DNA from 3 places in the Salmonella sp. GDC200615 genome. Region 2 is predicted to be linked to each of the others. Evidence: predicted binding sites of a transcription regulator. Region 2 holds the regulator's gene; each other region holds the start of a gene.

Region 1 (4,255 bases), 1.4 Mb from region 2:
GAAAGCGCGCTGGAAAATATAGTTCGTAATGCGCTGCGCTATTCACATACGAAGATTGAAGTCGGCTTCTCGGTGGATAAAGACGGTATTACGATCACGGTCGATGACGACGGGCCGGGCGTCAGCCCTGAAGACCGCGAGCAGATCTTCCGTCCGTTCTATCGCACTGATGAGGCGCGCGACCGCGAGTCTGGCGGCACCGGGCTGGGGCTGGCGATTGTCGAAAGCGCCATGCAGCAGCACCGCGGCTGGGTGAAGGCTGACGATAGCCCGCTGGGTGGGTTGCGGCTTACGCTGTGGCTACCGCTGTACAAGCGAACCTAATGTTATTCATGGCTCGGTAATACTTTCTCTTACCGAGCCTTAACCATTTAAAGCGTATCGAGGATGCTGTCCAATTCATCACCATTCACGCCATACTTTTCCGTTATGAACTTAAACTGTTGATACAACTCAGCTAAAAAATCCTCATCCAGAGACCGCTCCCAAAGCTCCTCGATAGATTTGAGGTGATACTCTTCGAATAAGATGTGCTTAACTTCTTCCGTACAAGCCTCGAGAATATGTGCGTCCATAATTTACATATCTTTTGTGAATAATTAATAGGTTACCAGCGGAATAAGGCAAACGCCGTCATCCGGCAATGTACACCTGACAGCCTGACGGCGCTACGCTTATTCGGCCTACGCACCACGCTATCGGGAGATTTCCGGCGCTAAAATCCACTCGGCGCTGTCATTCCACACGTCCATCCGGGTAATTTTGCCATCGCGCACTTCGAAGCGGTCGATAAAGCGGTTATCGGCAAACGGGCGACCGTCGGGCCATTCGCCATACAACGTACCGTTGGAATAAATCACAACGTAATCATCATGCTGCACCGCATCAAACTCGCCCAGCGCCTTCTTCACCCACTTGTAGCGAGCGCCGTTAAACTGCGCGATATCTGCCGCGCCCGCCATCGCCCGGCCTCCGGTGAAGGTAATTTTCACCTCCGGGTGCATATACGTTGCGGCGCGTTCAGCATCGGGAATCATCGAGGCCACCAAAAATTCTTTTACGATCGCCACCGCATTTTCAGCTTCAGTCATAACCCTTCCTTTCATTTTGGCGGAGTTTTATCCCCCCACAGTCGTCTGGCGCTATCTTCAATTTTGCCGCTCAAACGACGCTTTTGCATGGTGCGGCTCCAGCTCGCCGACAGCCCGGCGGCGCTCAACAGCCGGTGATATTGTTCGTCATCAAACGGCATAGACCAGGCGATAACACCCGCTTCATGAACCGAGACATCGCTCAGACGCGACGCCAGCTCCAGCGGCGCATCGCTGGAGACCTTACCAGGCGCAATGACCCGATACAGCCAGCCGGTTTTTCCGCTGTTCTGCATAAGGAGGGCCATGTCGCTGATGGCAAAATGGAAATTAAGTTTAAAGCATGGAGAGCGCGGCTGAGTGACCTGGATCAACACCTCGCCCCAGCGGTAGATGTCGCCAATAAACACGTTGTGTTCGGTCATTCCGTCCGTCGACAGATTCTCGCCAAACGCCGGGGCGCAAAACAGCGTCGCCTGCTCGGGGAACTGGCGAATCCAATCAGCATAGTGTTCGCGGGGGTAATGGCATAGCGCGCGGTCGGGGCCGCCGTGGATTTTCTTTTCGGCCTGCTCATCGCCTGCCAGACCCAGCTCGGTCAGCATAAGTTCGCCATCGGCCTGCACTTTGGCGATAGCGCTCGGGCGGCTGCCGTCATAGTCACGAATTTTGCCAATAAACACGTCAACCGGATAATGCATCTGCTGCTCCTTACGCGGATACAAAAAAAGCGAGTCATCAGACTCGCTTCTACAGTCGTGCAATGCAAATTATTTTTTAGCGGCGAAACGCGCTGCTGCTTCGTCCCAGTTCACCACGTTCCAGAACTCTTTGATGTAGTCCGGGCGGCGGTTCTGGAATTTCAGGTAGTAAGCGTGTTCCCACACGTCCAGACCCAGGATCGGGAAGCCGGAAGCGCCGGAAATGGCTTCACCCATCAGCGGGGAATCCTGGTTTGCGGTAGAAACCACAGCCAGTTTGTCGCCTTTCAGCACCAGCCACGCCCAGCCGGAGCCGAAACGGGTTGCTGCTGCTTTTTCGAATTCAGCTTTGAAGTTGTCAACGGAACCGAAGTCACGCTCGATAGCCGCTTTCAGATCGCCCTGCAGGGTGGTGCCTTTTTTCAGGCCTTTCCAGAAGAAGCTGTGGTTAGCGTGGCCGCCCGCGTTATTACGCAGCACGGTTTTTTTGTCCGCTGGCACCTGGTCCAGTTTAGTAATCAGTTCTTCAACCGGCAGGTCAGCAAACTCTGGCAAGTTTTCCAGCGCCGCGTTAGCGTTGTTGACATAGGTTTGATGGTGTTTGGTGTGGTGAATCTCCATCGTCTGCTTATCGAAGTGCGGTTCCAGTGCATCATAAGCGTACGGCAGGGATGGCAGTGTATAACTCATAATCATCTCCATTATTGTCGAGCGGCACAGTGTTAACGCCGCGTAAGCAGTTGGTTCATTATAGTTAATTAAATGATATTGAAAATGATTATCAATGCCGTACTTTTTCCAGGGTTATAAACGTTACGGCATCCGCTGAAAAAAATCGTTTTTTACGCCTCCAACCGAAACCGCCTGTTGATGAATTCCTGGAAATCATGAAATGTGAAACAGGGTTTCAAAATCTTTCTTTTGGTGCCAATTTTTGTCAGCGGTGGCAAAATCAAGAAGGTTATAATTTCACCATGCAATTACATTCCCGGTAAATTATTACAATTGCGAGGGAATTATGAAGCAACCTGGTTTTATACGTCTGGCAACGTTGGCCTTACTCTCCACACTCTCTTTCTTCTCCCACGGCGAAACCATTTTACGCCTGGCCTACGCTGAAAATAGCCAGCCGGTAAAAGATGCGTTGCACTTCCTGGGGCAGCAAGTTGAAGAGAAAACGGGCGGCGATATCAAAGTACAGTACTTCCCGGACGGACAGCTTGGCGGCGAGCGCGAACTGGTGGAGTTGACGCAGGTCGGCGTCGTCGACATCACTAAAGTGTCGTCCGGGCTGATGGAGAGTTTTTCGCCTGAGTACGGCGTGTTCTCACTTCCCTACCTGTTTGCCACCGTCGAGGAATACTACCGCGTAATGGATAACCCACAGGTGATGGAGCCTGTTTATCAGTCCACCGCCGCACAGGGGTTTGTCGGCGTAGGCTGGTATGATTCCGGCGCGCGTAATTTTTATATGAGCAAAGCGCCGGTTAAACGCATTGAGGATTTACGCGGGAAGAAGATCCGCGTCATGCAGAGTGAGACGGCGATCCAAACTCTCAAACTGCTGGGCGCTTCGCCCATCGCCATGAGCCAGGCGGAGGTCTATACCTCGTTACAACAAGGCATTCTCGACGGCGCGGAAAACAATGAGTTCGCTCTCACCATCGCCCGCCACGGCGAAGTCGCCCGTTATTACACCTACGATATGCACACCCGCATTCCCGATATCCTGCTAATGAGTACCCTCACGCTGGAAAAGCTGACGCCGGAACAGCAGCGCATCGTCGAAGCCGCCATCAAGGCGTCGATCGAATTTGAGAAAGCCGCATGGGATAAGGAAATAGAGAAAACCAGGCTGGCGGCGGTAAAAGATTTCAACGTTGAATTCTACGAGATCGACAAAAAACCCTTCCAGAAGGCAGTACAGCCTATTTACGACGGTCTGAAAAACAAACCACGGCTTTACGGGCTGTATCAACGTATCCAGACAGCAAAAAATTAATCTAATCAGGAAATTAAGATGAACACATTCAGAAAAGGACTTGATTTATTGCTGGGAGCTATCTGTTGCCTGGTGCTGGCGATAATGGTTGGCATCGCCTGCTGGCAGGTGGTGAGCCGCTACATTCTGGGCGTTCCCAGCACCCTTACCGAAGAGATGCTGCGATTTCTCCTGGTGTGGGTATCAATGCTGGGCATGGCTTTTGTCGCCGGTCAGAAACAGCATATCAGCCTGACTCTCTTACTGGATAAGGTGTCGCCGACGATTCGTGGCTGGTGGGATATTATTCTGCAGGTCATTTTTATCGCGTTTTCCATTTGGGTATTGATTATCGGCGGCTTAAAGATTTCTGCGATTTCTATGCTGCAAATCTCCCCTGCGCTGGGCATTCCGATGGGAAAAATTTATTACGCGCTCCCCTGCGCGGGCGTACTGATCATCCTCTATGGGCTGCTGAATAT
Region 2 (4,255 bases):
CCCCCAAATGGCGTAACGCTTCGGCCAGAAATCTTCGCCTTCATCATAAAAACGTTCGGCGTCGCGATTCACGACAATACCCAGCGATACGCAATCCACGCGAGTACAAATACCGCCGTCGTACAGCGGCGCCCTGGCATCAATCGCTACGCAGTGCGACTGGGACGGATCGCCAATGATATCCGCGCCGGCATCCATCATAAATTTGAGTAATACGCCCTGGTTAAAACGCGTGCCGCGAATCAGGAAATTATCCGCGGGCCATTCGCCGCGGGCGTTTTCTCCCCAGGCCTCCCGCAGCCATTCACGGTTTGATTCGAAACCGCCAGCCGCTAATACGCAGGCTTTGGCGGTAATCCGTTCGCTACCCGCCAGCGCCGCCACGAATTCGCCGTCATGAAGTTCAAGCGCGTGAACCGGCGTGTTATAGCGAACCTGTACGCCCAGCCGTTCGGCGCTACGGTAATAGGCATTGACGAGCGCTTTCCCGCCGCCCATAAAAAACGCATTGGTGCGCGCAACGTGGAGCGCACCTGATAGCGGCGGTTGAAAGTTAACGCCATGTTTGCGCATCCAGTCGCGGCATTGCGAAGAGGTGCGAATGACCAGCCGCGCCAGCGCCTCGTTGGTGTTGCCGTCGGTGACTCGCCACAGATCCTGCCAGAATTCCTCTTCAGGATAGCTTTCTACCAGCACATCCTGCGGCGCATCATGCATACAGCGCAGGTTTCGTGTGTGCTGAGAATTTCCGCCGCGCCATTCCCGCGGGGCAGCCTCAAGCAGCAGAACCGATGCGCCCGCTTCCCGTGCGGTCAGGGCGGCGCATAATGCGGCATTGCCTCCGCCTATCACCAGTACATCAACCATCTTATACTCCCGTACCATTTAACTATTTGTTAAATTTGTAATTGAAATGTATACGGATAAATAAGCGGCGCGCTATCAGGTAGCGCTAAACAGGGGTTTAGTAAGCGTAAAGGGTTGCGCCTGGCCATTCACCGGCGTCGACTAACTGACGCATAACTTTGGTAAGGACTACTCTGGCGGCAAGGCCGGCGGGCGTCAGTTCATCATCCGACAGGCTGACTAAAAAATTGGGGCGGCTGAGTACCGGATTATGGACGCCGATCACGCGTAGCGCGTCGTTATCCAGATGAGAAATCGCCGCGCCGGGCTGCAACGTGGCGCCAAGACCGTCGCGCACGGCGCGCATCAACAACGCCAGACCGTCAATTTCCGCGACGATCTCAACGTTAAGCGCATGTTCCTGGCAGACAGCGTCCAGCCTGCCGCGCAGCCCATGTCTCTGGCTTGGCATAATGAGCGGAATGCCTGCCAGTTGTTCAGGTGTGATCGGGTTATCAGGAAGCGCCGCCAGCAGGGCATGGGAGCCAATCAGAAAAAGCTGTTCTTCAAGGATCGGTCTGGCGCTCCAGCGCAGGATTTTATCTTTTTGAAAGACAACGGCTAAATCAATCTGGCGGGTATTGATCATTCTTTCCAGATTACCGGACAAGCTTTCCACCACATGCAGTCGAACATCGGCATAGTTTTCCTGCATGGCATGGATAAACGGTATACCCAGTATGGAGGCGGTACTGGGGGCCATTCCTACGCTCACATGACCGGAAAGGCGCGCTTCTCTGGCGGCGAGAATTGCGTCGTCGGCATGACGCAGGGCGAGTTGCGCCTGCGAATAAAAGGCCAGCCCGGCGTTGGTTGGCGTTACGCCGCGCGAAGTGCGCTGCAGCAGACGGATGGCAAGCTCGTTTTCCAGACGGGACATCTGTTGACTTAATGCTGAAACGCCAATATCAAGATCCTGTGCGGCGCTGCCCATACTGCCGGTTTCAATAATACGCACGAAATAGCGTAACTGGCGAAGCTCCATTCCTGCTCTCCTGAGATGCGATAGCGTTTTTTACATTAAATCAACATCAAGCGGCAGGAAAGAGGAGGATATAAAAAAGCCAACCGGGCGGTTGGCTCTTCGAAAGATTTACACTTATTTAGTCACGTCATCGTGCGCGTGCTCGTCTTCGCGGCAGTCGCCTTCAGCGCAGTGGCCGTAAAGATAGAGGCTGTGATTAGTTAAACGAATACCGTGTTTCGCCGCAATTTCACGCTGGCGCGCTTCAATAGAGTCATCACTAAATTCAATCACTTTTCCGCAGTCAAGGCAGATAAGATGGTCGTGATGATGCTGTTGCGTCAGTTCAAAAACGGATTTACCGCCTTCAAAATTATGGCGGGTCACGATACCGGCATCGTCAAACTGGTTCAGCACACGGTATACGGTTGCCAGACCGATTTCTTCACCCATGTCGATCAGGCGTTTGTATAAATCTTCCGCACTGACGTGATGGTTATCTGGTTCCTGAAGAACTTCCAGAATTTTTAAACGAGGAAGCGTTACTTTCAGGCCAGCCTTCTTTAATGCGGTATTGTTGTCAGTCATACGGAATCTGTCCTGTTGCTAAACGATTCACTTCATTAGAGAAGTGACAGAAATTGCACTCAAGATAATGCGTATCATTATAGGACTGCCATGCCGAAATGAAAACCGCAAGTCTCTCGCAGATGTTAATAAAACTGTGGTTTTGCCTGCAAATTCTGGCGCCACCTGATTACACCCGGACATTGTACAGGGATGGGTGCGAAAGTTACAAATTTGTAGCAATTATTTTGATTGGTCTTGTCTATTGATGCGGCGCAGATATAACGCTGCGCCGCATAAGATTAGGCGTTGAGGATGTCGTCGAGGTGCAATTCAGCCGAAACTTGCTTAACCCATTTTTCAACACGCTCGGCGGTCAGTTCAGGCTGACGGTCTTCGTCAATCGCCAGACCGACAAAATGATCGTCGTCAGCCAGACCTTTAGAGGCTTCAAAATGATAGCCTGCAGTTGGCCAGTGACCCACAATCGTGGCGCCGCGCGGCTCAATAATGTCGCGAATCGTGCCCAGCGCATCACAGAAGTATTCCGCGTAGTCTTCCTGATCGCCACAGCCAAACAGCGCCACCAGCTTACCGTTAAAGTCAATCTCTTCGAGAGTCGGGAAGAAGTCATCCCAGTCACATTGCGCTTCGCCATAGTACCAGGTTGGGATGCCCAGCAGCAGAATGTCATACCCTTCCAGGTCTTCTTTACTGCTTTTTGCAATGTCATGCACATCGGCAACGTCTTTACCAAGCTGTTTTTGAATCATTTTTGCGATATTTTCGGTATTACCGGTGTCGCTGCCGAAAAAGATGCCAGTGATTGCCATGAGTAAAATAACCTCTTGAAACTTATTGAAATGGTGGTGGCGAATTGCCCACGGATAAGGGCAATCATAGCAGAACAGGCAGATATGCGGAAACAGCAATCACGCGGGACTGCACGCTCTGCTACACGAAATATGAAACAAAACTTATTTTCAGACTAAACCCTGGCCGCGCAGCGCCATAAGCTGCTTCATTAATATTTCTTCAATGAGCTCGCTGCGGCTAATGTTGCGCGCTTCGGCCAGCTCATTCAGCGCGTCAACCGCTTGTGCGTTGAGTTTTAATTCGACACGCTTGAGGCCACGAACTTTGTCGCGTTTTAACTGGTTGCGCTTGTTGATGCGTAACTGTTCATCGCGCGAAAGCGGATTCGTTTTAGGTCGTCCCGGGCGACGCTCGTGCGCGAACAGATCTAATGTCGTACGGTCCGTTTGTTCTTTGGCCATGATTTTGGTGACTTCGGGGGAAACAATCAGCCAGGCTTATGCCCGGATGGATAGCGCGCCATCATACATCAGCGAGGAAGCGACGCCAACGCCCGCGCGCGTAATCGCGCACAGGCGATGAGTTTTTAATCAGTTAGCGTTTATCGTGCAGATAACGGCGGATGGCGCGCAGAACCGCCTCTGGTTTTTCGGCATGTACCCAGTGGCCCGCGCCGGCGATCACATGCGCGCGCGCCAAAGGGAATTGCGCCAGCAGCGCGTCGCGGTACGCTTCGGTCACGTACGGCGAGTTACCGCCTGGAATAAACAGCGCCGGATGTTCCCAGGGCGGAATGGTTTCCCAGCCGACGATATGCGGATACTGCTCCCATAATACCGGAACATTAAAACGCCATTCGCCTTCAGCCCAGGATTTTAACAGAAACTGGATCACGCCTTCTTCGTTGAGGTGTTGGCGCATAATCCCTGCCGCCTGTTGGCGGGATGTCGCGTCGGATTCGCTGACGGCATTAATGGCCGCGAAAATGCGATCGTGGCGGCG
Region 3 (4,255 bases), 1.1 Mb from region 2:
TGGTCAAAATGTGCGCAGAAAAAGGTGATATACTGTGCACGTTTACACATAAGCGAGGATGATATGTCTACTGATTTAGACCCGACCCAACTGGCGATTGAATTTTTACGCCGTGATAAAACCGAACTTTCTCCCGCGCAGTATTTGAAGCGTTTAAAACAGCTGGAGTTAGAGTTTGCCGATCTCCTCACCCTCTCTGCAACCGAACTGAAAGAAGAGATCTATTTCGCCTGGCGGTTGGGCGTGCATTAATAAAGTCTGTGTAGGCCGGATAAGGCGTTAGCCGCCATCCGGCTATGTTACCAGGCAATCTCACCAGACACTGTCCCCAGGTAATAGATAACCCCTTGATTTTGTTTAAAAAAATACAGATCGCCATTTGTGCTAAAAAGGCGCGCGTTCTTTATGAGATTATTCTTATGCCCCTTCAAGAGCTAAGCCATTAAGAGTGCCGGAGATAAGCGCCGGATGGGGCCGGAACCCTTAAGCCTGTATTGAACAGACTTAAGGGTTTTTCTTTTCCGGGCGCGTAAAAAACTAAGGTCTGTCAATAACCGCTGGCATGTCGTCAGCCGTATGATTATTCAAAATACGGTTAGCCAGCACACCTGACATCATCGATCCGTTAACGTTCAGAGCCGTGCGGGCCATATCAACGATAGGTTCGATGGCAATAAAAATACCGACCAGCGCAACGGGAAAATTCAACGTCGACAGGACAATCAGCGCCGCGAACGTACCGCCGCCGCCGACGCCGGCTACGCCAATAGACCCTAGCGCAATGGCAGGCAACATCGCGGCCAGAAAATGCAGCGAGAGCGGATCAATGCCGATGGTGGGCGCAATCATCGCTACCATAATAGCCGGATAAATCCCGGCGCAGCCATTTTGCCCCATACTGGAGCCAAACGAGGCGGAAATATTGGCAATAGTGCTTTGTACGCCAAATTTTTCCTGGGCGGAAATGGCCAGCGGGATAGAGGCTGCGCTGCTGCGGGAAACAAACGCAAAGGTTAAGACGGGCCAGACCATACTGAAATAACGCGCTGGATTATTACCGCTGAGGATCAGCAAGATGGCATGCACGATAAACATCATGAAAATCGCGATATAACAGGCGCCGATAAAACCAAGTAAGCTGGCGAATTGTTCAAAGTGGTATGATGAAAATACGGTAGTCATTAATGCCATGACGCCATAGGGCGTTAATGCAATAACGATACGTACCATCTTCATGACCCAGATCTGGATAGCGTTAATGCCTGCGCTTAATTTCTGACCTTCTTCCGGCGCCTCTTTTTTGACCTTTAACAGAGCGATCCCCGCTATTAGCGTGAAGATAACGATGCCGATAACGGAAACACTTCTGGCTCCCGTAAGATCAAGAAAAATATTAGTCGGGATCAGCGATGTCACTAACTGGGGAATCGACACCGCGGCAGTCTTATTGACTTCTTCTGTAGTTAACATTGACGGCATGTGCACAAAAGCGCTGGCGTCAAGCCCCAGCACATGAGCGGTCAGTAATCCGATAAAACCGGCAACCATCACCAGGCATAACATGCATCCGACGATCGTCAGCGACATTTTTCCGATGTCGGCGCTATTTTCTAGTTTATTGATGGCGGAAAGAATAGAAATAAAAATTAGCGGTATAGCGACCAGTTTTAACAGGTGGACGTAACCATTGCCGATGATGCTGTACCATTCGATAATAGTTTTAGTGTGATTTGCTGAAATAAAATGCAGGGATAAACCAATAACAGCCCCTAAAAAGATAGCGATAAAAACGCTTTTCGACAGGGAATCGCTTTTTTGATTAATTCTCAAGATGACCCACGAGAAAACCAAAAAAAGTGCGATATACGCGAGCGTAACAACCATATTTTAAGCCTCTTGCCTCATTCAGCACCTGAAATGCCGGAAAGAGTTTACATAAACCTATAGCTCAAACTGAGTTATAGAACCGCAGCGGATTATAAAGAGCGCAACGCCAGGTATCCATACAAAAAATGGGGTTCTGACCTCGCCGCCCGGCAATGTCGACAGCCTATTAATTAAATAGTCATTTTCTATACATCTTTTCGTTTTTGACCTGCCAGAACGGTTAATATCTTATAAATCATTACTTATCAAAAAGTTAAGTTGTTTTTTGTCTGTCGTATGACCTGGCGGACAGGGTCTATGCTTAATAAAAGGCGCTCAATATGACCATTTGTTGGAAAGCCCCTGCGGTTAAGGGGTTGAAGTGATAATCATTATCACTAACATGCTGTTATATCCTGGTGATTTAGAACGCGAGGTAACTCTATGGAATTGCATTCAGACACGTTTAACCCGGAGGACTTCCCCTGGCAAGGGCTGACGCTAACGCCAGCGGCGGCAGCGCACATACGTGAACTGGCAGAAAAGCAGCCGGGCATGTTGGGCGTGCGGTTAAGCGTAAAACAGACGGGATGTGCCGGATTTGGCTATGTTCTGGATACCGTTCGGGAGCCGGATAAAGACGATCTGGTTTTTGAAGCCGAAGGCGCAAAGCTTTTCGCACCGTTACAGGCGATGCCTTTTATTGACGGAACAGAAGTGGATTACGTACAGGAAGGGCTGAACCAGTTATTTAAATTTCATAACCCCAAAGCCCAGAATGAATGCGGCTGCGGCGAAAGTTTTGGGGTATAGGCGGTACTATGTCTCGTAACACTGAAGCAACGGAAGAGGTCGGTATCTGGACAGGCGGACGCCTTAATTACAAAGAAGGATTTTTCACGCAACTACCCACTGATGAACTGGCAAAAGGCATCAGCGAAGAGGTGGTGCGCGCGATTTCCGCAAAGCGTAACGAACCTGAGTGGATGCTGGAATTTCGTCTCAATGCCTATAGAGCCTGGCTGGACATGGATGAACCGCACTGGCTGAAGGCGCACTACGATAAACTGAACTATCAGGACTACAGCTATTACTCTGCGCCATCATGCGGAAACTGCGACGATAGCTGCGTTTCCCAGCCGGGAGCCGTACAGCAAACGGGCGCGAATACCTTTTTGAGTAAAGAGGTTGAAGACGCCTTCGAGCAACTTGGCGTTCCGGTTCGCGAAGGGAAAGAGGTCGCCGTCGATGCGATTTTTGATTCGGTCTCCGTAGCGACCACATACCGTGAAAAACTGGCGGAACAGGGCATTATTTTCTGTTCTTTTGGCGAAGCGATACACGATCACCCTGACCTGGTCAGGAAATATCTTGGCACCGTCGTGCCGGGGAACGATAACTTTTTTGCCGCGCTGAATGCGGCAGTCGCTTCCGATGGGACATTTATCTATGTTCCCAAAGGCGTGCGTTGCCCAATGGAGTTATCCACCTATTTTCGCATTAACGCCGAGAAAACCGGTCAGTTTGAGCGCACGATTCTGGTGGCGGATGAAGGCAGCTATGTGAGTTATATCGAAGGCTGCTCCGCGCCCGTACGCGACAGTTATCAGCTCCACGCCGCGGTAGTGGAAGTCATCATCCATAAAGATGCTGAAGTAAAATATTCCACCGTACAAAACTGGTTCCCGGGCGACAACAACACGGGCGGCATTCTGAACTTTGTGACCAAGCGGGCGTTGTGCGAAGGGGAAAACAGCAAGATGTCGTGGACCCAGTCGGAAACCGGTTCGGCGATTACCTGGAAATACCCGAGCTGTATCCTGCGCGGTGATAATTCTATCGGCGAGTTCTATTCCGTTGCGCTGACCAGTGGACATCAGCAGGCTGACACCGGCACCAAAATGATCCATATCGGTAAAAACACGCGCTCAACCATTATCTCAAAAGGCATTTCTGCCGGCCACAGCCAGAACAGCTACCGTGGGCTGGTAAAAATTATGCCGACGGCAACCAACGCCCGAAATTTCACCCAATGCGACTCCATGTTGATTGGAGCGGACTGCGGCGCGCATACGTTCCCGTATGTTGAATGCCGCAATAACAGCGCGCAGCTGGAGCACGAGGCGACAACATCACGCATCGGTGAAGATCAGCTTTTCTATTGTCTGCAACGCGGCATCAGCGAAGAAGACGCTATTTCGATGATCGTCAACGGTTTCTGCAAAGACGTTTTCTCGGAACTACCGCTGGAGTTCGCCGTTGAAGCGCAAAAACTGCTGACGATTAGCCTTGAGCACAGCGTCGGTTAATGATGAAGGAAAACCCATGTTAAGCATTAAAGATTTACAGGTCAGTGTGGAAGAAAAAGCGATTTTGCGTGGCCTGAATC

What was found. The regulator Fur, encoded in region 2, represses iron uptake genes when iron is present. The targets are predictions, from matches to a motif close to ATAATAATGAGAACNACTATCAA.
Region 1: sodA (superoxide dismutase [Mn]) is a predicted target of Fur. The motif match lies at 2,555-2,577, and genes of this name have one in related genera.
Region 3: sufA (Fe-S cluster assembly scaffold SufA) is a predicted target of Fur. The motif match lies at 2,249-2,271, and genes of this name have one in related genera.

Annotation. Positions count from the first base shown of each region.
Region 1 covers NZ_CP192247.1:4,532,116-4,536,370, forward strand. Annotated here, with positions in the region: gene cpxA (envelope stress sensor histidine kinase CpxA) at 1-324, shown strand, start outside; gene ACQ29O_RS21980 (hypothetical protein) at 372-575, opposite strand; gene ACQ29O_RS21985 (nuclear transport factor 2 family protein) at 696-1,091, opposite strand; gene yiiM (6-hydroxyaminopurine reductase) at 1,103-1,792, opposite strand; gene sodA (superoxide dismutase [Mn]) at 1,862-2,482, opposite strand; gene ACQ29O_RS22000 (TRAP transporter substrate-binding protein) at 2,811-3,794, shown strand; gene ACQ29O_RS22005 (TRAP transporter small permease) at 3,813-4,255, shown strand, end outside.
Region 2 covers NZ_CP192247.1:3,157,412-3,161,666, reverse strand. Annotated here, with positions in the region: gene tcuA (FAD-dependent tricarballylate dehydrogenase TcuA) at 1-867, opposite strand, end outside; gene tcuR (tricarballylate utilization LysR family transcriptional regulator TcuR) at 965-1,891, opposite strand; gene fur (ferric iron uptake transcriptional regulator) at 2,006-2,458, opposite strand; gene fldA (flavodoxin FldA) at 2,740-3,270, opposite strand; gene ybfE (LexA regulated protein) at 3,421-3,714, opposite strand; gene ybfF (esterase) at 3,848-4,255, opposite strand, start outside.
Region 3 covers NZ_CP192247.1:2,091,831-2,096,085, forward strand. Annotated here, with positions in the region: gene ACQ29O_RS09935 (YdiH family protein) at 64-252, shown strand; gene ACQ29O_RS09940 (L-cystine transporter) at 538-1,884, opposite strand; gene sufA (Fe-S cluster assembly scaffold SufA) at 2,311-2,679, shown strand; gene sufB (Fe-S cluster assembly protein SufB) at 2,688-4,175, shown strand; gene sufC (Fe-S cluster assembly ATPase SufC) at 4,192-4,255, shown strand, end outside.